Regions from separate parts of the Yersinia fenwicki genome, predicted to be linked through region 2. Evidence: predicted binding sites of a transcription regulator. Region 2 holds the regulator's gene; each other region holds the start of a gene.

Region 1 (5,639 bases), 1.1 Mb from region 2:
CACCCCTTCGGCAGGCAACAGCCCCGCCATCCCCGCAGCTACGCCAGCCAATTCAAGGCCGATAACCGCAACAATCGCTCCCATTGCTGCAGGTGGAAATAGGACATTCAACCAACCGGTACCGGCTTTTTTTACAATCAATGCCACCAGACAGAACAACACACCGCACATGATAAAACCGCCCAAGGCGACTTCGTAACCCAATGGCAGTAATAGCAATACTGGCGAAATAAAGGCAAAACTAGAACCGAGATAAGCAGGAATTTTTCCCTTACAAATGAATAAGTAAAGCAAGGTTCCGATACCGTTAAACAGCAGCACCGTCGCCGGGTTAATTTTAAACAGAATAGGAACTAAAACAGTGGCACCAAACATTGCGAATAAATGTTGGAAACTCAGGGGGATCGTCTGGAGCAGCGGTGGGCGCTCGCTGACGCCAATGGTGCGACGGCTCATTTTCTCTATCCTCTAATGAAAGTTATATGGTGTTGTGTTGAATGCTGAAAATTATTCAAAAAAAAGCCGACTATCGAGTCGGCTATCTAAAGGTTATTCCAGTATGCGGTAATGAGCGCAGGCAGTTTGGACACGGACAGCGCACAGAAACCAGAGCGTACACGTAGTACGTGAGGATTTCGAGCACTGCCCTGGTTCAAAATGGCAAGCGAATAGCATAATGGGGTGACCTTTTATTTGGTTCCGAAAATCTTATCACCGGCATCACCCAATCCAGGGATAATGTAGCCGTGTTCATTCAGGCCTTGATCGATAGAAGCCGTGTACAGCTCGACATCTGGGTGAGCGGCTTCCAGCGCTTTGATACCTTCAGGAGCGGCAACCAATACCAATACCTTAATACTCTTACAACCCGCGTTCTTGAGCAAGTCAATGGTTGCAATCATCGAACCACCGGTTGCCAGCATCGGATCAACCACCAGCGCCATGCGCTCATCGATATTTGACACCAGCTTTTGGAAGTAAGGCACCGGCTTTAAAGTCGCTTCATCACGATAGACACCCACCACACTGATGCGCGCACTAGGCACATTTTCCAATACCCCTTCCATCATGCCCAAACCAGCACGCAGAATAGGGACTACGGTAATTTTCTTACCCTTAATCTGTTCAATCTCAACCGGCCCGTTCCAACCCTCGATGGTGACTTTTTCAGTTTCCAGATCGGCGGTCGCTACGTAAGTCAGCAAACTTCCCACTTCAGACGCTAACTCGCGAAAACGCTTCGTACTGATATCATTCTCACGCATCAAACCAAGTTTATGTTTTACTAGCGGGTGTTTCACCTCAACGATCTTCATTATTTTTCTCCTGGTTAGGCGACTGGCGGCCAAAAAAATCGCGAGATTATACCGCCTTTTTTTTTGAACGCCACAATCAATAGCCTGATTCAGATCAATAGAAAATCATTATTAAGTCAAGAAGGCTAAAAATCGGAGTGATATCACAAGCCACTCGCAAACGTTTGCCTCCGCTGTTAGAATTGTCGCGTTTTCTTTAAACCGCCAACCGCCGTGGGGACCTCGCAGTGACCAACAAAACCTCTCTCAGCTATAAAGACGCAGGTGTAGATATTGATGCCGGCAATGACCTTGTTGATCGCATAAAAGGTGTGGTTAAACAGACTCGTCGCCCAGAAGTGATGGGGGGATTGGGTGGCTTCGGTGCCCTGTGCGCTTTGCCACAAAAATACCGTGAACCTATTCTGGTTTCAGGCACCGACGGCGTCGGCACCAAGCTGCGTCTGGCGATGGACCTGAAACGTCACGATACCATCGGTATCGATTTAGTCGCTATGTGTGTTAACGACCTGGTGGTTCAAGGCGCAGAGCCACTGTTCTTCCTTGACTACTTTGCCACCGGTAAACTGGATGTGGATACTGCCGCCAGTGTGATTACCGGGATTGCCGAAGGGTGTAAGCAATCAGGTTGTGCGCTGGTCGGGGGTGAAACCGCCGAAATGCCAGGGATGTATCACGGCGAAGATTATGACGTTGCCGGTTTCTGTGTTGGCGTAGTCGAAAAATCAGAAATTATTGATGGCAGCAAAGTTGCGCCAGGTGATGCGCTGGTGGCGTTAGGGGCCAGCGGCCCGCACTCTAACGGCTACTCTTTGGTGCGTAAAATTCTGGAAGTCAGCCAAACCAATCCAGAACAGACCCAATTGGAAGGTAAATCTCTGGCTGACCATCTACTGGAACCGACCAAAATCTACGTAAAATCAATTCTAAGCTTAATTGAACAACTTGATGTCCATGCGATTGCTCACCTTACCGGTGGTGGCTTCTGGGAGAATATCCCGCGCGTATTGCCGCAAGGGACTCAGGCAGTGATTGATGAAGCTAGCTGGCAGTGGCCAGCGGTGTTTAGCTGGTTACAGCAAGCCGGTAATGTCAGCCGCCACGAAATGTACCGTACCTTTAACTGCGGCGTCGGTATGGTTGTTGCGCTCCCCGCTGAACTGGCAGACAAAGCGGTTGAGTTGCTGACCGCATCCGGTGAAAAAGCCTGGAAAATCGGTGTTATCGCTGCGGCGACTGATGGTGCAGAGCAAGTCATTATCAATCCGTAATATTGATAATTCTCCCTGCAACTTCAAGTACGAAGGGTATTATGAAAAAGATAGTGGTATTGGTCTCCGGCCAAGGCAGTAATTTACAGGCACTGATAGACGCCCAACAACAAGGGCGTATTTCAGGCGAGATTAGTGCTGTTTTCAGTAATAATCCTGATGCTTATGGGCTAGAGCGAGCTGAATTGGCGGGTATTGCGCATCATGCTCTGGATGCCAAGGCTTATGCCGATCGCGCCAGTTTTGATTTAGCATTAGCGCAAGCTATTGATCAGTATCAGCCTGACTTACTGGTACTGGCGGGCTATATGCGTATTCTCAGCCCGGAATTTGTTCAGCATTATGCTGGGCGGATGTTGAATATTCATCCCTCTCTGCTGCCGAAATACCCCGGCTTGCATACCCATCGTCAAGCATTGGAAAACGGCGACCAGGAACACGGCACCTCAGTGCACTTTGTCACAGAAGAACTGGATGGCGGCCCGGTCATCCTGCAAGCTAACGTCCCGATTTTTAGTGATGATAGCGAAGCGGATATCATGTTGAGAGTACAAACTCAAGAGCATAGCATTTACCCGTTAGTGGTCGGCTGGTTTACTGATGGCCGTCTGGCAATGCGTGATAATGCCGCCTGGCTGGATGATAAACGCTTACCCACACAAGGTTATGCGGCTGAGTGAATAAGTTAGTCAATATTAATTAAAGGCGCTGCCATTTTAAGGTGAGCGCCTTTTTTAATTCCCTTGTGCTTACCCCTTACACTAATAGTATAATTTTGAAGGCAGCAGCCGCTGTCGTCATATGAGGAATAAGCATGTCTACCACTAGCAGCGTCCGGTTACGCCCTCTGGAACGGGATGATCTGCCGTTTGTCCATCAGTTAGATAATAATGCCAGTGTTATGCGTTATTGGTTTGAAGAACCTTATGAGGCTTTCGTCGAGCTGTCTGATCTGTATGATAAACATATCCATGATCAGAGCGAGCGCCGCTTTATTATTGAAAGCCAGGGCACCAAAGTCGGTCTGGTTGAGTTAGTTGAAATTAACCACATTCACCGCCGCGCTGAATTTCAGATTATTATCGACCCAGCCCATCAAGGCAAAGGTTATGCCGGTGCAGCGGCAAGATTAGCAATGGAATACGGCTTTTCCGTCCTAAACTTGTATAAGCTATATTTGATTGTCGATAAAGAAAATGAGAAAGCTATTCATATCTACAGTAAATTAGGCTTTGAATTAGAAGGCGAGTTAAAACAAGAGTTCTTTATCAATGGTGAATACCGCACTGCAATACGTATGTGTATTTTCCAGCCGCAATATTTGGCGAAATATAAGACACCATCGATAAAGAGTGCTTAGCCGATAATGAGATCATTGACGCTGTAGCAATCCAAACTGCTTCAGCGTCAATTTCACCCAAATGCCATCAACCATAGCGCCCAGTAATATAATCTTCTGTACGCCGCTGATGTGGTGAAGTAAATAACGCATCAGTAGCGTTATATTCCACCAACCCTCCTTGATGGATAAACGCGGTGTAATCTGAAACCCTGGCCGCCTGCTGCATATTATGGGTCACTAAGACTACGGTATACTGCTGTTTTAATTCGGTAATTAACTCTTCAATGGTTAATGTCGAAATAGGGTCTAACGCCGAGGTCGGCTCATCGAGCAATAACACTTCCGGCTCAATGGCAATAGCCCGGGCTATCACTAAGCGCTGCTGTTGACCACTGGAGAGGCGAAAAGCATTTTCGCGCAATCGGTCTTTAACTTCATGCCACAAGGCAGCAGCGCGTAATGAGCGCTCGACGGCATCATCCAATACTCGCCTATCACGGATCCCCTGCAAACGTAGACCATAAACCACATTCTCATAAATAGATTTTGGGAAAGGATTCGGCCGCTGGAAGACCATGCCGACCCGCCGACGCAGTGCAGCCACATCGGTGGTCTTATCGGTAATCACTTGGTTACCCAGCCGAATCTGCCCCTCAAGACGGCAGTTATCCAGCAAATCATTCATGCGATTAAAACAGCGCAACAAGGTTGATTTACCGCAACCGGAGGGGCCAATTAACGCAGTAACACGGTGGCTGGGGATATCAAAGGAAATATCATGCAGCACCTGTTTTTCGCCATAAAATAAATTGAGCTTTTCGACCGCTAATGCAGTTTGCTCGTGAGTCAATTGCTGCACATCTAACAGCGGCAGCGAATCCGGCATCAAAAGTCCCATATCTCATCCTGCGGATTAAAAAGTTCAGTCACAGCATTAAACCACGGTATTTTTCGCGCAGATGATGGCGAATTCCAATAGCCGCTAAATTAAGGCCTACCACAATAATCACCAGCAGTAGCGCGGTGGCAAAGACTAATGGCCGGGCAGCTTCTACATTAGGGCTTTGGAATGCCATATCGTATATTTGGAAGCTTAAATGCATAAATTTACGTTCCAGATGCAGGAATGGGAAAACGCCGTCCACTGGCAATAGTGGCGCTGATTTCACCACCCCCACCAACATCAAGGGAGCCGTTTCCCCCGCGGCTCGCGCTACCGCCAAAATCAACCCGGTTATCATCGCCGGGGCAGCCATCGGCAACACAATATGCCACAGTGTCTCGGCTTTACTCGCCCCTAGCGCCAATGATCCCTGTCGCAAGCTGGCCGGAATACGCGATAATCCTTCCTCTGTGGCAACAATCACTACCGGCAATGTCAATAAAGCCAGCGTTAATGCCGCCCATAGCACCCCTGGTGTCCCAAATGTCGGGTTAGGTAACGCTTCGGGATAAAATAGTTTATCCAGTGAACCACCGATAAAATAGACAAAGAAACCGAGGCCAAATACCCCATAAACAATGGAAGGTACACCAGCTAAATTCACCACGGAAATACGAATCATCCGAGTCAGCCAGTTTTTGCCTGCATATTCATGTAAATAAACCGCTGCAATCACCCCCAATGGCATGACAACAATAGACATCAGGATCACCATCAACACGGTGCCAAAAATAGCCGGGAAAACCCCACCTTCAGTATTGGCGTTA
Region 2 (5,639 bases):
ACCGTTGACAGCATTACTGTGACGGTTGCCAGCAAAGGTTGGCTGATATAGGCCGACACCATCATGCTGGCAATAAAACACAAGCCCAGTTGTAATGTGTTTTGCAATGCGGCTGCTTTGCCCGTATTGGCTGGAAAGGGCATTAATGCATTTGCTACGATAATAGGGTAGCAGGCACCATTCACAAGCGCCATTAAGCAGAACGGAATAAGTAAGGTCATCAGTGTTGGCGTTGTCAGCGTTGCTATCATATAGAGTGCAATCATACTGATAGCATAACCGGCTAATAGCCACGGTAGCAGGGTGTTACCTTTGATTCGACTCAATGCACTACGACAACCAAATCCCCCCAGCAAAAAGGCTAATGTTTGCGGAACATAACTCAAACCAATGACATTCGGGCTATATCCCATATCACCTAAAATAAAAGGTGAACCCGTTAACCAAGCGAAAAATCCGGCGCTGCATGCCGCAAACATCATCACATTGCCGCTGAATGCCGGAGATTTCAGTAACTGCCAGAAACTAATGGCACTTTTGTTTTTATCTACGTTATTCGAAGCTGTTTTTTTCCGTTCCTTAAGCAAGGCCGTCGGGATCAGTAACAGCAGAGTAATCGCTAATAGCACGACAAAAATTGAGCGCCAGCTGAAATGGTTTAATAACCAGGCGCCCAGTAATGGCGCGAGCGCAGGGGATAACGCCACTAATGGCATAATAGTCGCAAATACTCGGTTGGCTTTGCCATCGCGATAGCGATCGACCACTAATGCTTGCCAGCTCACCGCAGCGGAACAGACCCCCACCGCCTGAATAAAGCGCAAAATCAATAACTGCGCTGCAGTTTCAACCCATAAAACCCCCAGGCAGCCGATGGCAAATAAACCCAATCCTGCTAACAGTACGGGTTTGCGGCCTATTTTGTCCGAAACGGGTCCCCAGATAAGTTGGGCCATAGCGAAACCCGCGAGAAAGATACTGAGACTGGCGCTGATAGAGCCAGCGGAGGTTTGTAATTCTTGTTGCATAGCACCAAATGCGGGCAAATACATGTCAGTGGCCAGATACCCTAACATGCTCAAACCTGCCAGGTAGAACATGAAGCTCGACGTTGTTTTCATTGTTGTTTCTCATTATATCCATCGTCCTTGAAACCGCAGGGGTGTTAGCCGCCTGCCGGTGGTTCCAATGATTTTGGCTAAATTATAGTTTTTGCAGGTAAATTTTTGTTATTGAAAATTAATTGCGGGGGAGAATTCTAACGGCGAGATATTCTGTTGTGAAACGCTAATATTTGCGCCATGCTGTCAAAAAAATTGATATCAAATGTTCCGTCTAAAGGAAGTGCCAAACCATGTGGTCAGAATACTCATTGGATGTAGTGGATGCCGTTGCACGCACCGGGAGTTTCAGTGCTGCTGCGCAAGAATTACATCGCGTACCGTCTGCGATAAGTTATACCGTGCGCCAATTGGAGGAGTGGTTGGCGGTGCCACTATTTGCGCGACGCCATCGCGATGTAGAATTGACCGAAGCAGGTAAAGTTTTTATTAAAGAATCGCGTGATGTTATCAAAAAAATGAATGACACACGTCGTCAATGTCAACAAGTGGCGAATGGCTGGCGTGGGCAATTAAATATCGTGGTCGATAAGATCGTCAAACCTCAGCGGAGCCGCCGTTTAGTGTTGGATTTTTATCGTCATTTTCCCGATATTGAATTGCGGGTGCGCTATGAAGTCTTTAACGGTGTTTGGGATGCGCTAGTGGATGGGCAAGCGGATATGGCCATTGGTGCGACTCGTGCCATCCCTGTTGGCGGGCGGTTTGTCTTTCGCGACATGGGTTTTCTGACCTGGCATTGTGTCGTGAGTGTTAATCATCCTTTAGCGCAGCTAACCGGGCCACTCAATGACGATCAGTTGCGGCCTTATCCCTCTCTTTGTTTAGAGGATACTGCACGAAATTTGCCGAAACGAGATGCATGGACGTTGGATAACCAGCAGCGATTAGTGGCGCCGGATTGGGCACCGGGCATAGACTGTTTGTGTGAGGGGTTATGTATTGGAATGGTACCCGCTCATATGGTGTCGCCCCTGATTGCACAAGGGAAACTGGTGGCACTAACACTCGCGGAACCATTACCTGCTAGCCCATGTTGCTTGACGTGGGAGCAGAATAACCATTCCCCAGCTCTAGCCTGGATGCTGGAATATTTGGGTGACAGTGTCACGTTAAATGATGAGTGGTTAAGAGATGATAAGGGCACAGATGATGAGATTTGGCAGAATTAGCAGCCGGTAACAGTGCGCTACCGGCAGACTAAGTATTTAGCGGCGATAATCGCGGAATGGACCATCAGCAACAGAGCGGCGTTCGACCAGCTTAGGATGTACCTCAATCGTTTGAGGGTCTTCACGTTTGCTGATAATTCTGTCGAGTAACATAGCAAAAGCCGTTTCACCCAATCGCTCTTTCGGCTGATGAATGGTGGTCAACGCCGGTGAGAAATAGCGGGCATTACGCACATTGTCATACCCGATCACTGAAATATCTTGTGGCACACGCAAGCCTAATTCATCTGCGGCGCATATCGCACCCATTGCCATAATATCGCCACCACAGAACACAGCAGTCGGACGATGCTTTTGTGTCAGAATTTGATGCATGGCTTTATAGCCGGATTCTGGCTCAAAATCACCTTGAACTACCCATTCTTCTCGCAGGGTGATATTGGCCTCCTCTAATGCTTTTAGGAAGCCCTGATGGCGACCGCCACCGGTATTACGCGATAACTGGCCGGGGATAGCCCCGATATCGCGGTGACCACGCTCAATAAGATAACGGCCAGCTAAATAACCGCCTTCGAATGCGTTATCAATAATCGAGTCGGTAAAATCGCCACGGGCGGTTCCCCAATCCATCACTACCATCGGAATATTGCGATAATCCTCTAACATTCCCAGTAACTGTTCCGGATATTCAGAACACATCACCAATAAGCCATCAACACGCTTTTGTGCCAGCATCGCCAAATAGGCTTTTTGTTTATCCAGATTATTATGAGAGTTACACAAAATCAGCGTGTAACCTTTGCTATAACAGCTATTTTCAACCGCTTCGATCACTTCAGCGAAATAGGGGGCTTCACTGGATGTCGCCAATAAGCCAATTGATTTAGTATGATTAACTTTCAAACTGCGCGCCACAGCACTCGGCGAATAATGCAGTTCTTTAATAGCCGCCCACACGGCAGCCTTGGTGTTTTCGGCGACGAAACGAGTTTTGTTGATAACGTGCGAAACGGTGGTAGTAGACACACCCGCGTGTTTGGCCACATCTTTAATCGTTGCCATAAAAAGAATGACTCCTAAGCTCACCTGTTACAGCAGGTAAGTATTATGTTAATCGTTTGCCTGCATGACTCGAACACCGCTCAGACAGAAACAATATAGTAGGCTGGAGAGCTAAGTCAGATGGTCGTCTGAGTGTATTTATTAGACGTTATTAGTCGGCATACAGTTATGAACTGCGAATTTTGGCTGATCTGAAGGAAAAGTGGAAGAGGTAATCAATGTTATAAAGTGCGTAATGAGGACAAGATTTTTTTTCTTAACTGTGGGAAAATAATTTAACGCACTAACTATGTGCCTTTACCTTACTATACTTTAAATAATTCGAGTGAGTGAACCTAGCCGACGCACATGCGACTTGAAGTATAACGAGTATAAAAATTAACCGACTGAGGAGTTCTTATGGATACCAATTTGAAAATGTCGCTGATTACGACTGTTGGTGCGCTGGCGATGATTATTGCCTTTAGCTTCGTAGCGGTCATGAATTAATTAAGCCGCGTGCCGGTGTGAAGTGATAAGTAGGGCGGTTAACCCGCCCTTAATTATTTCTGCTGGTAATGTGATTACACGGCGTCTTTTGCTTCTCGTCTTTTCAGGCTAAGTTTTTCTCAACAAAAGACCAATTCACCAATGCCCAGAAATTCTCCAGATATTTTGGTCGCGCATTACGATAATCAATATAGTAAGCGTGCTCCCACACATCTACGGTTAACAATGGCTTATCAGTTGTCGTCAGCGGTGTTGCCGCATTTGATGTGCTGACAATAGCTAACGTGCCATCCGCTTTCTTGACCAGCCAAGTCCAGCCCGCACCAAAGTTTTTCACCGCTGCATCAGTAAATTGCTCTTTAAATTCAGCAAAAGATCCAAAAGATCGATTAATGGCATCGGCGACTTTTCCGGTGGGTTCGCCACCGCCATTAGGTGACAAACAGTGCCAGTAAAAGGTGTGGTTCCAGACTTGAGCTGCATTGTTAAAAATACCGCCACTGGAGGTTTTGACAATCTCTTCCAAGGATTTACCTGCAAACTCAGTATCCTTGATCAGGTTATTGAGATTTACTACATAGGTGTTGTGGTGCTTGCCGTAATGGTATTCAAGCGTTTCAGCAGAAATGTGGGGTTCCAGTGCATTTTGTGCATAAGGTAATGCCGGTAATTCAAAAGACATAGCTCTCTCCTTTCGGGGTTGCTCAGGGTGTTTGCTCTTCAAATCCGAACGTTAGCTCACTAAGATGTGGTGAGGAGCGGTTAAAATCATAATTGTTGTAGTTTTATTATGGGTATTAATCTTAACAACTTTTAACAGGAATGACAGGTATAACCACACCATTTGATGGGATATTGGCTGTTTGGAGTTTGGCTGCTCTATAAGCACCCGATAGGGCTACCGGGTGCGAGGTTTGGCTTAGCGGATAGTTTTCGGCGTCACAACACGACGCGCACCGACATAATGATCTTGCCAGTAGTCGTTATCTAGCATGCTGATACGAATTTCTTCACCGGTGCGTGGTGACTGAATAAATTTACCGTTGCCCAAATAAACGCCGACATGATCAGCAACACCGCGATTAGCAATATTGAAGAAAACTAAATCACCACTTTCTAATTCAGCGCGCTTAACCGGTGCCGCATCACGCAAATGATACATTTCATTAGCTGTGCGTGGCATTTTTATTCTGATGACATCTTTATAGGCGTAGTAAATAAGCCCGCTGCAATCAAAACCAGTATTAGGGGAGGTGCCACCCCAGCGATAAGGTTTTCCCACTTGCTTCATCAGTTTGCTCATTGCGGTCTGCTTAGCATGCTGGTAGCGTTTTTTGTGCGCAGGACTGAGTTTTATTTTACTGTTTGCTACTAATTCGGTTGCGGCTTTACCTTGGGCTTTATTGCGATGACGGCCATAAGCTACTTTTTCGGTTTTTTTAACTGTCGCTTTTTTATTGCTAGCAGTTTTAATATTCGCGTTTTTGCTACTAGTGATTTTTTTGCTAGTAGGTCTACTGACTTCCTGTACCTTTTTCTTAATGGTTTTGCTGGCGGTAGCTGCCGTTTTCTTTTTATCGTTGTTGGTCGCTATTTTATTTGTCACATTTTTATTATTAGTTTTATTGCTATCAATTTTGGATTTTTTAGTACTTTTATCAGCTTTACGCTTTTTACGGTCATCAGGACTGGCCTGGCTGACTTGGCCTTTTTTTTGCTCAGCCGAGACGTGAGCCTGCGGCGACGCATGTGCGAGGTTTAGAAATAGCTGGGTAAACAGCAGCACAAACAGCGT
Region 3 (5,639 bases), 2.1 Mb from region 2:
GCGAGCATCCGATTACCTTATTAGCACAAGCACTAAATCCCCTTTGTCCTTGACGCCACAGGGGTGTTAGCTGCGCGTACTCACCCGAATCACTGACTGGTGTCAGCTCATCGGGATTAATGAGCCTCATCCTTGAGGCTCACCCTACGGGCTAGCATAAATGCTGTTCAAATCGGTTCCCGACCGATTTGTTGTTTGCTGGCTGCCTACCTGTGGTTCCAATGACCTTGTGGATTTTCTTTTGTCCTTGAAGGGGTTACCAATAACCTCCTTCAAGGAATTCTATTTCAGCTTCAAGGTACTGATAATAGATTCAGCTTCTGTTTGTGCTTGCTGCTGATTGTCGGCTGGCAGAGTAATTTGTATTGTCATCAGATGGTTATCAACATGCCCCATCAACACGGATGAATAGGCTTTCTGACCACCGCTGGTAATAATACTATCCAATTGCTGGAAAGGATGCCCATCGACCTTAATCGCTTTATTTGTTACGACTTGTAGATTGGCATCGCGGGCACGCTGTTGCTCGGCCAGGCGATCAGTCAACACATTCAAAGCTTCATTAGTATCATCACCTAAAATCACGATAACCGCTTTATCGCCAGTTTTGTTGGCGTAAACGTGCATGTTGTTAGCCTGACTACCCATTTTCCCGCTTTGGTCAGATAAATCCGCTGGCAAACTGAATGCGACTTTACCTTCTAACAAGCTGACTGGTTGGCCCACATTGTTATCGCTGCCGCTATCGCAGGCACTTAATCCTACAACCAGCAGGCCAACAGCAAGAAACTTGGTTATTTTATGCATGGGAATCCCTTATCAATGATGAATAGCATTATCGCACCTTATTCAGACGCTAAAAGCAATCTATTGTTCAGCGGTGTTCGTCTGCATTAGCGTTTGCTGCTCGGTCTTCCGGGCAAAGTATTTCAGCAATACATTGAGCATAACACCATAAGCAGGTAAGAAAAATAACATGCAAATCAGTAGCTTAAAGCTATAATCTACCAAGGCGATTTCCACCCAGTTTGCTGCCATGAAAGGATCAGAACTGCGATAGAAAGCAATAAAGAAGAACGCCATAGTGTCGCTGATATTGCCAAAAAACATGGCAGCGGTTGGAGCAACCCACCATGCACTGCGCTGACGAAGGCGGTTAAAGACTTGAACATCAAGAATTTGACCAAGTACATAGGCCATAAAGCTGGCAGCGGCGATGCGCGCAACAAACAGATTAAAGCTACTCAATGCCGGGAATCCTTGCCAACTTCCCTGATAGAACAGGGCTGAAATCAGATACGAAATAAGCAAAGCAGGCACCATGACGGAAAGAATAATCCGGCGCGCCAGAGGAGCACCAAAAATCCGCACGGTCAGGTCGGTAGCTAAAAAGATAAATGGAAAGGTAAAAGCCCCCCATGTAGTGTGAAAACCGAAGATAGATATCGGTAATTGCACCAGATAGTTGCTGGAGGTGATGATGACAATATGGAATAGCGACAGCCATACCAAAGCGGTCATCCGCTGTTGGGCAGTAAACGAAAACATAAATGTGACCTTTTTGGTTATTGGGGTGAGGGAACCCAAACATAATGTGTCGCGATTTCTGCGACGCGCGGCATAATACGCGTTTGCGCAACGAATGCAATGGTTAATTTTAGCGCAAACGATGGCCTTTTCACGAAAGCGATTGTGCCACTTGCACCTAAAAACCGGCGGAGTAAACTATCTCGCTTCGTAAGCCTGCTTACATTTTTGCTATTAGCCTGTTGACTGACACACAAGAGAACCGCAATGACCGATATTTTTGCCAATCCGGATAAAACACTTGATGCACTGGGTTTGCGCTGCCCCGAGCCAGTGATGATGGTGCGTAAAACCGTCCGGCATATGGAGGACGGTCAAACTCTGCTTATTATTGCTGACGATCCCGCCACAACCCGTGACATTCCCGGTTTTTGCCGCTTTATGGACCATCAGTTGCTGGCACAAGATACCGGGCAGACGCCTTATCGCTATCTGGTCAAAAAAGGGGCAAAGGCGGAGTAAAAAGCCGCTTCGCCCTTGTCGTCAAATATCCCGCTTGCGTAATAATCTCAGCGCGTTTGCTGTTACCAAGGCGGTTGCGCCGGAGTCGGCTAATACGGCTAGCCATAAACCTGTCAAACCCAGCAATGTGGTCACCAGGAAAATACCTTTTAGCCCTAATGCGATAGTAATGTTCTGGCGAATATTGGCGTTGGCAGCTCGTGATAACAAAATGATTTCCGCCAGCCCGGTCAGCCGATTATGAGTCAATGCCGCATCGGCTGTCTCCAGGGCCACATCAGTGCCGCTGCCCATCGCAATGCCTATGCTGGCCGCTTTCATGGCGGGAGCATCATTAATACCATCGCCAACCATCACTGTTGGGTGTGTTGCATTCAGTGCCATAACAGCCTGCACTTTATCTGCCGGTAATAATCCAGCGCGGTAATCAATTCCCAGTTCACCGGCAATGGCCGCCGCTGCACGAGGGTTATCACCGGTTAGCATCACACCTTGAATTCCCAACTTTTTCAGTGCATCAATGGCTTGTTTGGCATCGGTACGTAAAGTGTCTCGCAGCGCCACGGCACCCATAAATTTCTCATTTTCCAGCACGGCGACAGCTGTTTTTCCACTACTTTCCAGCTCATCGAACTGCGCGAGCCACTCGGTGGTTAATAACTCTGGCGATATTTTACTGGGTGCGCTGACACGAACTACCAACCCGTTAACTATGCCTTCAACGCCAATGCCAGCCAGCGCACGTCGTTCTTCGGCGAGTGGCAGCATCTGAGTATTCTGTTGCGCTCGCTGCATGATAGCGACAGCCAGAGGATGATGCGAACCTGCTTCGACTGCTGCGGCCAGTGACAACAGACGAGCTTCACTCTCACCGGAAACAGGTAGGATATCAGTGACTTGTGGCTTACCTTCAGTCAGCGTGCCAGTTTTATCAAAAGCGACAGTTTGAATTCGACCAAGCTGCTCAAGCGCCGCACCACCTTTAATCAACGCTCCGCGCCGCGTTGCCGCAGCCAGTGCTGAGGTGATGGCTGCTGGAGTAGAAATGACTAATGCACATGGGCAACCGATCAACAGTAATGTCAGGCCACGGTATATCCAGGTTTCCCAAGGCGCGGCGAAAGCCAAAGGCGGAACGAGTATTACCAATGCTGAGAGAAACATAATGGCAGGTGTATAGATACGGCTGAAACGGTCAATATAACGCTCAATAGGCGCACGGCGTTCTTCTGCTAATTCAATGAGTTGTAAAATACGGTCAATGGCATTATTACCCGGCTCAGAGATAACCCGCATTTCGGTCGCGCGATCGACTGACAAGCTTCCTGCAGCAACTTTTTCACCTTGCACGCGTTCAACCGGAACAGATTCGCCAGTGAGAGCACTTTCATCGAAACTGGCAAATGGAGTCATTAATTCCGCATCTGCGGGCAAACGGCCCCCAGGTGAGATTTCAATAGTATCGCCAGGGCGCAAGCTGGCAACCGGAACCCGCCTGCGCTCACCGTCCTTAAGTAGTAATGCTTCTTCAGGTACCAGTGCCATCAGGGCGCTCACGCCACGGCGCGCGCGGTTTGCTGCATAAGATTCGAGTAACTCGCCGACCATAAACAGCAGCAATACCATAGCCGCTTCAGCGGTTGCGCCAATAAACATCGCGCCAATAGCCGCGACGCTCATCAAGGTTTCAATCGCAAATGGTGTGCCGGAGCGAATAAGTTTCCAGGCTTTAGTGACAATCGGAATCAAGCCGACAATTGTGGTCACGGTAAAGGCTAATTCGCTCAGCTCTACGCTGAATAAAGAGATTCCCCAACTGAGGAGCATTAGCGTGGTTAATAATGCAATTGGTAGATATTCGCGAAAACGTGACTCTGACCCAGTGTTTTTGCCCGCGGTAGGGGTCTGAGTATCGACCAAATTGAACCCTGCCTGTATGACGGCCTGCTGAACTTGGGGGCGAATGTCTGAACGGGCATCGACTACCAGTTTTTCAGTAGCAAACAGAACTTTTACATTTTCAATTCCGACCAGGTTACTGACTGCATTTTCAATTTTACGTGCGCAGCTTGGGCAATCCATCCCTTTCACTTGCCAACTAAAACGCTGGCTACCCGCGGGTGTTGCGTTAGCTAGCCTGTCGCTTTCCTCATCGCCGTCATCGGTATGGCTACTCTGACTACAGCATCCTCCCTCTTGGTGTGAATGCTCACTCACTGAATTCGAGCTGTCATGACTAATATTGGCAGCGGGCTGGCTGCTGCAACCTGTTTGTTTTTTCGCATGTTCATGACCACAGCCACAGTGATTATGTGTATCTGTTGAGTGTCGATGTTCGGAATGTGAATGCATGGTACCTCCTGGACAGAATGTAAAAGGTATACAGGATTTTGCCGGTATGGATGCACTCTACACCTTGGAGTCAACTCCAGAGTCAAGAGAGTAAATGAGAATAATTACTAAACGGGGTTGATGCCAAAATAAAGGTATAACGGAAAGGAACGCATGCCGCGTTTGATATTCAGGCTCCATCCTTGGAACCCTATGGTTGCATTACTATTGCAAAAGATAACTTGGTTAAATAGCATTTAGAAAAAGAGAAATTATAAAATTATGTTGTGCAGCAATAGGTTAGTTACAAGTATAGCGACCTGACAATCAGGAAATGCCCGACAAAATAGCATCCAGCAACGATGGCATCTGAAGCTCGGAAAGAAAAACGATAGCGGTTTAGCAGCCAGATGGTGTGGGATACCAACAATAGCACCGTCCCGGTCAGCAATGAGAAGCTCATGTCCGTGCTGCGTGCAAAGTATTGTTCGCCTGCCATCCATACCATAAGCAATGTCATTCCGACGAAAGCAACGACAGGCCAGCGCATTTCATCCAGCCGAGTCCAGATAGTGGCTAACAGCAATGCGCCCACAATAATGAGAACCACGGGTAGCGGCCAGAATAGGGTGAATGTCATCTGGCTGGCAAAACTAATGGTATACAGTAAATGGGAGAGGAAGAATGCACCTAGAGCATAAAGTAAGCGCTCACTGGGTAGTAGCAATAAGGCGTCAGCAACCAACGTTGCCAATAGACCTAAAACAATCAGATAGCCCGCAGGGCCAAGAATAGGTGCTTGCCATGCAAGTAACAGCAACAGTAACAGAGTGACGGGTTTGAATACCCAGCGTTGCCAGCGTGGGCCTCGGTAAGTTGCATCAACAAACAACCAACCAGAAAAAAATACGGCAAGGAATGGCCAGCTCATTATTTATCCTTTTTTCTATACAGGTTTCAGTGAAAATACCTGTGTTGTAATGATAATCCGCAATGCCAACAACTCTGATAATACATTAATTAAGTGTAAGGGATGGAAGACAAGAGTGATAGCAACACTACAGTGAATTGCATGATTTGTGCCACTTAATGCGTAGTAGTGCGCATAATCAGGCTTAGTGGAGAGGTCGGCCAGGTGAACTCTTGGTCTTGTCCAGCCCACATGTTATGTTAACGCCGATTTCCGTTCGCTAAATCAAGGGATAGAGGCAATAGCACATGGCCAATGAACAATTGCTTTATCGCATTCAGTTTATAAA
Region 4 (5,639 bases), 940 kb from region 2:
ACTACTGGAGCGCTATGACATCCCGACTTACGGTCTGAACGCTGTCGTCGTTGGGGCATCCAATATTGTAGGGCGTCCGATGAGCCTTGAGTTATTGCTGGCTGGCTGTACTACTACCGTCACTCATCGTTTCACTAAAAATCTGCGCCAGCATATTGAAAATGCAGATTTATTGGTGGTTGCCGTCGGTAAACCCGGTTTTATTCCCGGTGAGTGGATTAAACCCGGTGCAATCGTGATTGATGTCGGCATTAACCGCCTTGAAAGTGGTAAAGTAGTCGGCGATGTAGAATTTGATGTCGCTGTTGAGCGTGCGGGTTGGATTACACCGGTTCCCGGTGGCGTCGGGCCTATGACCGTTGCAACACTGATACAAAATACCTTGCAAGCCTGCGAGGAATATCACGACATCAACGAAAATAAAGTGAAAGGACAGTAATGGACATTTTTCATTTGGAAAAACACCCGCACGTCGAACTGTGTGACTTATTAAAGTTGCAAGGTTGGAACGACAGCGGTGCATCAGCAAAAGCCGCCATTGCTGATGGGCAGGTAAAAGTCGACGGGAATGTAGAAACGCGTAAGCGCTGCAAGATCCTGGTAGACCAAATTGTTGAGTTTCAAGGTATGAAAGTACAGGTTAAAGCCTAATAACCTCAGCAACGGCGAGGTTTAGCTGGTATTGCAAAAAACTGCCGTTGTAGTAGTAAAAGTACCCAATATGGGCAAAAAAATGCGGTTGCTGGCGAACACCAGAACCGCAATTTTTTTAATTTTCTATCTGTCAGACTTCAAGCTGCATGTGACTTCCTGCCACTCGAATTATTTAGGTTAACAGCGCCTAAACTCCGTGTTATTTACGACGCCAAGTCGTCCCTTGTGGGCCATCTTCCAGCACAATACCCAATTCATTCAATTGATCACGAGCAGAATCTGCCAGCGCCCAATCTTTGCTACTGCGGGCATCGTTACGCTGCTTGATAAGAGCTTCGATTCTTGCCACTTCATCGTCGTCCGTGTGCGCACCACTTTGTAAAAATAGTTCTGGATCCTGTTCCAATAATCCCAGTACATGCGCCAGTTTACGCAACTCGGCCGCTAATGCATTTGCTGCGATTATATCTTCAGTTTTGAGGCGATTCACTTCGCGCGCGATATCAAACAGCACCGAGTAGGCCTCTGGAGTATTGAAGTCATCATCCATTGCCGCACGGAAACGTGCTTCAAACTCAGCACCACCCGCAGGCGTTGCATTCTCATCAGTACCGCGCAGCGCAGTATATAAACGCTCTAATGATGCACGCGCTTGCTTGAGGTTTTCTTCGCTATAATTAAGTTGGCTACGATAATGGCCAGACATCAGAAAATAGCGCACAGTTTCCGCATCGTAATACGCCAGCACATCACGGATAGTGAAGAAATTGTTCAGTGATTTCGACATTTTTTCTTTGTCGATCATTACCATACCGGAATGCATCCAGTAATTAACATATGGGCCATCATGCGCACAGGTAGATTGTGCAATCTCATTTTCATGGTGCGGGAACATTAAATCAGAACCACCACCGTGAATATCGAAATGCGCACCAAGCTGCTTACCGTTCATTGCAGAACATTCAATATGCCAACCAGGACGGCCCGGCCCCCAAGGTGATTCCCAGCTAGGTTCACCCGGTTTAGACATTTTCCACAGCACGAAATCCATCGGGTTACGTTTTACATCAGCCACTTCAACACGTGCACCCGCCTGCAACTGATCCAAATCCTGGCGCGACAACACACCGTAATCTGGATCACTTTCAACAGAAAACATAACATCCCCATTGGCAGCCACATAAGCATGGTTGCGGGCGATCAAGCGCTCGGTCAGCTCAATAATTTCAGGGATATGATGGGTAGCACGAGGTTCTAAATCCGGGCGTTGAAGGTTCAATGCATCAAAATCTTTATGCATTTCAGCCAACATGCGTGTGGTCAATTGTTCACAAGTTTCATTGTTTTCAATGGCGCGTTTGATAATTTTGTCGTCAACGTCTGTCACGTTGCGGACATATGTCAGAGAGTAACCTAAATAACGCAAATAACGTGCAACGACGTCGAAAGCGACAAAAGTACGCCCATGCCCAATGTGACACAGGTCATAAATGGTGATCCCGCATACGTACATGCCAATTTTACCGGCATGAATAGGCTTGAATTCCTCTTTTTGGCGACTCAGTGTATTAAAAATCTTTAGCATCGGGACATTCCGTAGTTTTTGTTTTTGCGAAACGCATGGTTTAAAAAGATATCATCAGATTATGCGGCAAATCAGCTCATGGTACAGCACTTTTTCGCCTATCCTGGCGGCGTTTCGAGTGCTGACTCAATCCCGCTTATATGATATAAGAGCCGTCTAAAGAGTCACGACTCATTTGTGAATACACTTATTACACTAGCAGGAACATTATTATGGTCACTATTCATACTAATCACGGCGATATCGTCATCAACACCTTCGCGGATAAAGCGCCGGTTACCGTTGAAAACTTCCTGAACTACTGCCGTAAAGGTTTCTATGATAACACTATCTTCCACCGTGTTATCGATGGTTTCATGATTCAGGGCGGTGGTTTTGAGCCAGGCATGAACCAGAAAACGACTGATGCTCCGATCAAGAACGAAGCCAACAACGGTTTGAAAAATACCCGTGGCACTCTGGCGATGGCGCGTACTAACGATCCACACTCTGCCACTGCTCAGTTCTTTATTAACGTTGCAGACAATGACTTCCTGAACTTCCGTTCAGAACGCCCGGATGGTTGGGGTTACTGCGTATTTGCTGAAGTGACTGAAGGTCTGGACGTAGTTGATAAAATCAAAAACGTTGCTACCGGTCGCAGCGGTATGCATCAAGATGTGCCAAAAGAAGATGTGATCATTCAAAGCGTTACTGTTAGCGAGTAATAACTGCTTAATGAGCACGCTTTTTATTGCAGATTTGCATCTTAGCGTTCAGGAACCGGCAATCACTGCCGGTTTCCTGCATTTTATCCAGCGTGAAGCAATTCATGCTGACGCGTTATATATCCTAGGTGATTTATTCGAATCCTGGATTGGCGATGATGATCCCGAACCGCTGTATCGACAAATTGCCGCAGCATTAAAATCACTCCAACAATACGGCGTGCCTTGCTACTTTATCCACGGCAATCGTGATTTTCTACTCGGTAAACGCTTTGCTTTTGAAAGCGGTATGACTCTGCTACCGGAAGAAAAAGTTGTTGATTTATATGGCCATAAAATCGTTATTTTACATGGCGATACTCTGTGTACTGATGATGCTGACTATCAACATTTTCGACGTCGAGTACACAACCCAGTGATCCAAAAATTATTCTTATGGCTGCCACTGCGCTTTCGATTGCGCATTGCTGCTTATATGCGCAATCAAAGCCAACAAAATAATAGCGGTAAATCGCAACTGATTATGGATGTAAATCCACACGCGGTAGTTGAGACTTTCGAGCGGAATAATGTCAGTTGGATGATTCATGGGCATACCCATCGCCCTGCTGTTCATACTGCTGAATTAGCATCGACAACCGCACACCGGGTGGTTTTGGGCGCCTGGCATGTTGAAGGCTCAATGGTTAAAGTCACGGCTGATAAGGTTGAATTGATTAAATTCCCGTTTTAGCCTTCACGTTTTACCCCATGACCCACGATAAAAAACTGATAAAACCCGCTAAAAGCAGCTACGCAACCGTTTTCCTTGCCTGTAGCTCATGATATGCTCTACGCCCTCTTCGCCAGTCACGATTTATAGAAATCGCTCTGGCCGACGCTTGCGCAATCACAGGAGCTTTACACTCATGGGAGCTAACCTCGATTCGGCTTATCCAGCCGGGGTTAAAATCGCTATCGTAATGGGGTCCAAGAGTGACTGGGCCACCATGCATTTCGCCGCCGACGTGCTCACCACGCTCAATGTCCCGTTTCATGTTGAAGTTGTTTCCGCGCACCGAACCCCTGACAAGCTATTCAGTTTTGCTGAACAAGCCGAAGCCAATGGTTTACATGTCATTATTGCAGGCGCGGGTGGTGCCGCTCACTTACCGGGTATGCTGGCAGCTAAAACACTGGTGCCCGTCCTAGGTGTACCGGTGCAAAGCGCAGCATTAAGTGGTGTCGATAGCCTGTATTCCATCGTGCAGATGCCGCGCGGTATTCCTGTGGGAACACTGGCGATTGGTAAAGCGGGGGCGGCGAATGCAGCCTTGCTGGCGGCACAAATACTGGCACTGCATGATACTGAATTGGCTGCTCGTTTAGCTGATTGGCGTACAAGCCAAACCGACGAAGTGTTAGATAATCCAGATCCGCGGGTGGAAGCATGAAACCTGTTTGTGTATTAGGAAATGGTCAGTTAGGGCGCATGCTACGTCAGGCCGGTGAGCCGCTAGGTATTGCTGTTTATCCGGTGGGTTTAGATGCCGAGCCAGAAGCCGTGCCCTATCAGAATAGTGTGATTACCGCCGAAATTGAGCGCTGGCCGGAAACGGCTTTAACCCGCGAACTCGCCACCCACACAGCTTTCGTTAACCGCAATATTTTTCCTCAGTTGGCTGATCGTCTGACGCAAAAGCAATTGCTCGATAGCCTGAATCTGGCGACCGCTCCCTGGCAATTATTGGCAAGCGCCAGCGAATGGCCGCACATTTTTGCCACGCTGGGTGAATTAGCCATCATAAAACGCCGGGTTGGCGGTTATGACGGTCGAGGTCAGTGGCGTTTACGCACCGGTGAACAAGAGAATTTACCCGCCGATGCTTACGGCGAATGTATTGTCGAGCAGGGTATAAACTTTTCTGGCGAGGTTTCACTGGTCGGCGCGCGCAGCCATCAAGGTCAATCGGTCTTTTATCCACTCACCCATAATCTGCATGAAGATGGCATCCTGCGCATGAGTGTGGCGTTGCCACAACCCAATAGCAAACTACAGCAGCAAGCAGAAAAAATACTGTCTGCCATTATGGATAAGCTGAATTATATTGGTGTGATGGCGATGGAATGCTTTATCGTCGGCGACAGTTTGCTAATCAATGAGCTGGCACCCCGGGTGCATAATAGTGGGCATTGGACACAAAATGGCGCGTCTATCAGCCAGTTCGAGCTGCATCTGCGCGCTATTTTGGATTTACCGCTGCCAACGCCGGTGGTCAATACTCCGTCTGCAATGGTCAATCTGATTGGTACACCAGTGAATACCGAGTGGCTGTCACTGCCCTTGGTGCATCTGCATTGGTATGAAAAAGAAGTGCGCGAAGGCCGCAAAGTGGGTCATTTGAATTTAAATGATCCAGATGGTGCGGCATTGAGCACCGCCTTGGCGGCACTGGCCCCGCTGTTACCGGGGGAATACCAAAACGCCCTACGCTGGGCGCAAGCTAAACTGTAACTAATTTCGATCAATACCCAAAGTAATTGGCATTGCAGCTAGGCGGCAAACGAGCAAATCCCGATGAGCTGACACAAGTCAGTGATTCGGGTGAACGAGAGCCGCCAACAACGCTGCAACGTCAAGGAAGAAGGATATTCTAATAACTGCGGAACAGCGCCCGTCCCCGCAATAATCTAGCCCCTAACCAACCACCACA

The links. The regulator PurR, encoded in region 2, represses purine synthesis genes. The targets are predictions, from matches to a motif close to CANGCAAACGTTTGCNTG.
Positions count from the first base shown of each region.
Region 1: a site for PurR is predicted at 1,470-1,487, ahead of purM (phosphoribosylformylglycinamidine cyclo-ligase). Genes of this name have one in related genera too.
Region 3: a site for PurR is predicted at 1,660-1,677, ahead of tusA (sulfurtransferase TusA). Genes of this name have one in related genera too.
Region 4: a site for PurR is predicted at 3,739-3,756, ahead of purE (5-(carboxyamino)imidazole ribonucleotide mutase). Genes of this name have one in related genera too.

Region 1 is NZ_CP170755.1:1,278,234-1,283,872, reverse strand. Features, by position in the region: gene uraA (uracil permease) at 1-456, opposite strand, end outside; gene upp (uracil phosphoribosyltransferase) at 690-1,316, opposite strand; gene purM (phosphoribosylformylglycinamidine cyclo-ligase) at 1,544-2,587, shown strand; gene purN (phosphoribosylglycinamide formyltransferase) at 2,629-3,267, shown strand; gene speG (spermidine N1-acetyltransferase) at 3,402-3,947, shown strand; gene pstB (phosphate ABC transporter ATP-binding protein PstB) at 4,015-4,827, opposite strand; gene pstA (phosphate ABC transporter permease PstA) at 4,856-5,639, opposite strand, start outside.
Region 2 is NZ_CP170755.1:2,331,768-2,337,406, reverse strand. Features, by position in the region: gene punC (purine nucleoside transporter PunC) at 1-1,121, opposite strand, end outside; gene punR (DNA-binding transcriptional activator PunR) at 1,355-2,293, shown strand; gene purR (HTH-type transcriptional repressor PurR) at 2,330-3,355, opposite strand; gene ACF3VQ_RS10765 (YnhF family membrane protein) at 3,755-3,844, shown strand; gene sodB (superoxide dismutase [Fe]) at 3,948-4,526, opposite strand; gene ACF3VQ_RS10755 (C40 family peptidase) at 4,764-5,639, opposite strand, start outside.
Region 3 is NZ_CP170755.1:4,395,051-4,400,689, reverse strand. Features, by position in the region: gene glpC (anaerobic glycerol-3-phosphate dehydrogenase subunit GlpC) at 1-53, shown strand, start outside; gene ACF3VQ_RS19940 (DcrB family lipoprotein) at 283-807, opposite strand; gene ACF3VQ_RS19935 (7-cyano-7-deazaguanine/7-aminomethyl-7-deazaguanine transporter) at 868-1,548, opposite strand; gene tusA (sulfurtransferase TusA) at 1,795-2,049, shown strand; gene ACF3VQ_RS19925 (zinc/cadmium/mercury/lead-transporting ATPase) at 2,071-4,401, opposite strand; gene ACF3VQ_RS19920 (lysoplasmalogenase) at 4,685-5,311, opposite strand; gene ACF3VQ_RS19915 (DUF1820 family protein) at 5,599-5,639, shown strand, end outside.
Region 4 is NZ_CP170755.1:3,271,595-3,277,233, forward strand. Features, by position in the region: gene folD (bifunctional methylenetetrahydrofolate dehydrogenase/methenyltetrahydrofolate cyclohydrolase FolD) at 1-439, shown strand, start outside; gene ybcJ (ribosome-associated protein YbcJ) at 439-651, shown strand; gene cysS (cysteine--tRNA ligase) at 854-2,239, opposite strand; gene ppiB (peptidylprolyl isomerase B) at 2,452-2,946, shown strand; gene ACF3VQ_RS14995 (UDP-2,3-diacylglucosamine diphosphatase) at 2,957-3,679, shown strand; gene purE (5-(carboxyamino)imidazole ribonucleotide mutase) at 3,855-4,379, shown strand; gene purK (5-(carboxyamino)imidazole ribonucleotide synthase) at 4,376-5,440, shown strand; gene ybbP (putative ABC transporter permease subunit YbbP) at 5,580-5,639, opposite strand, start outside.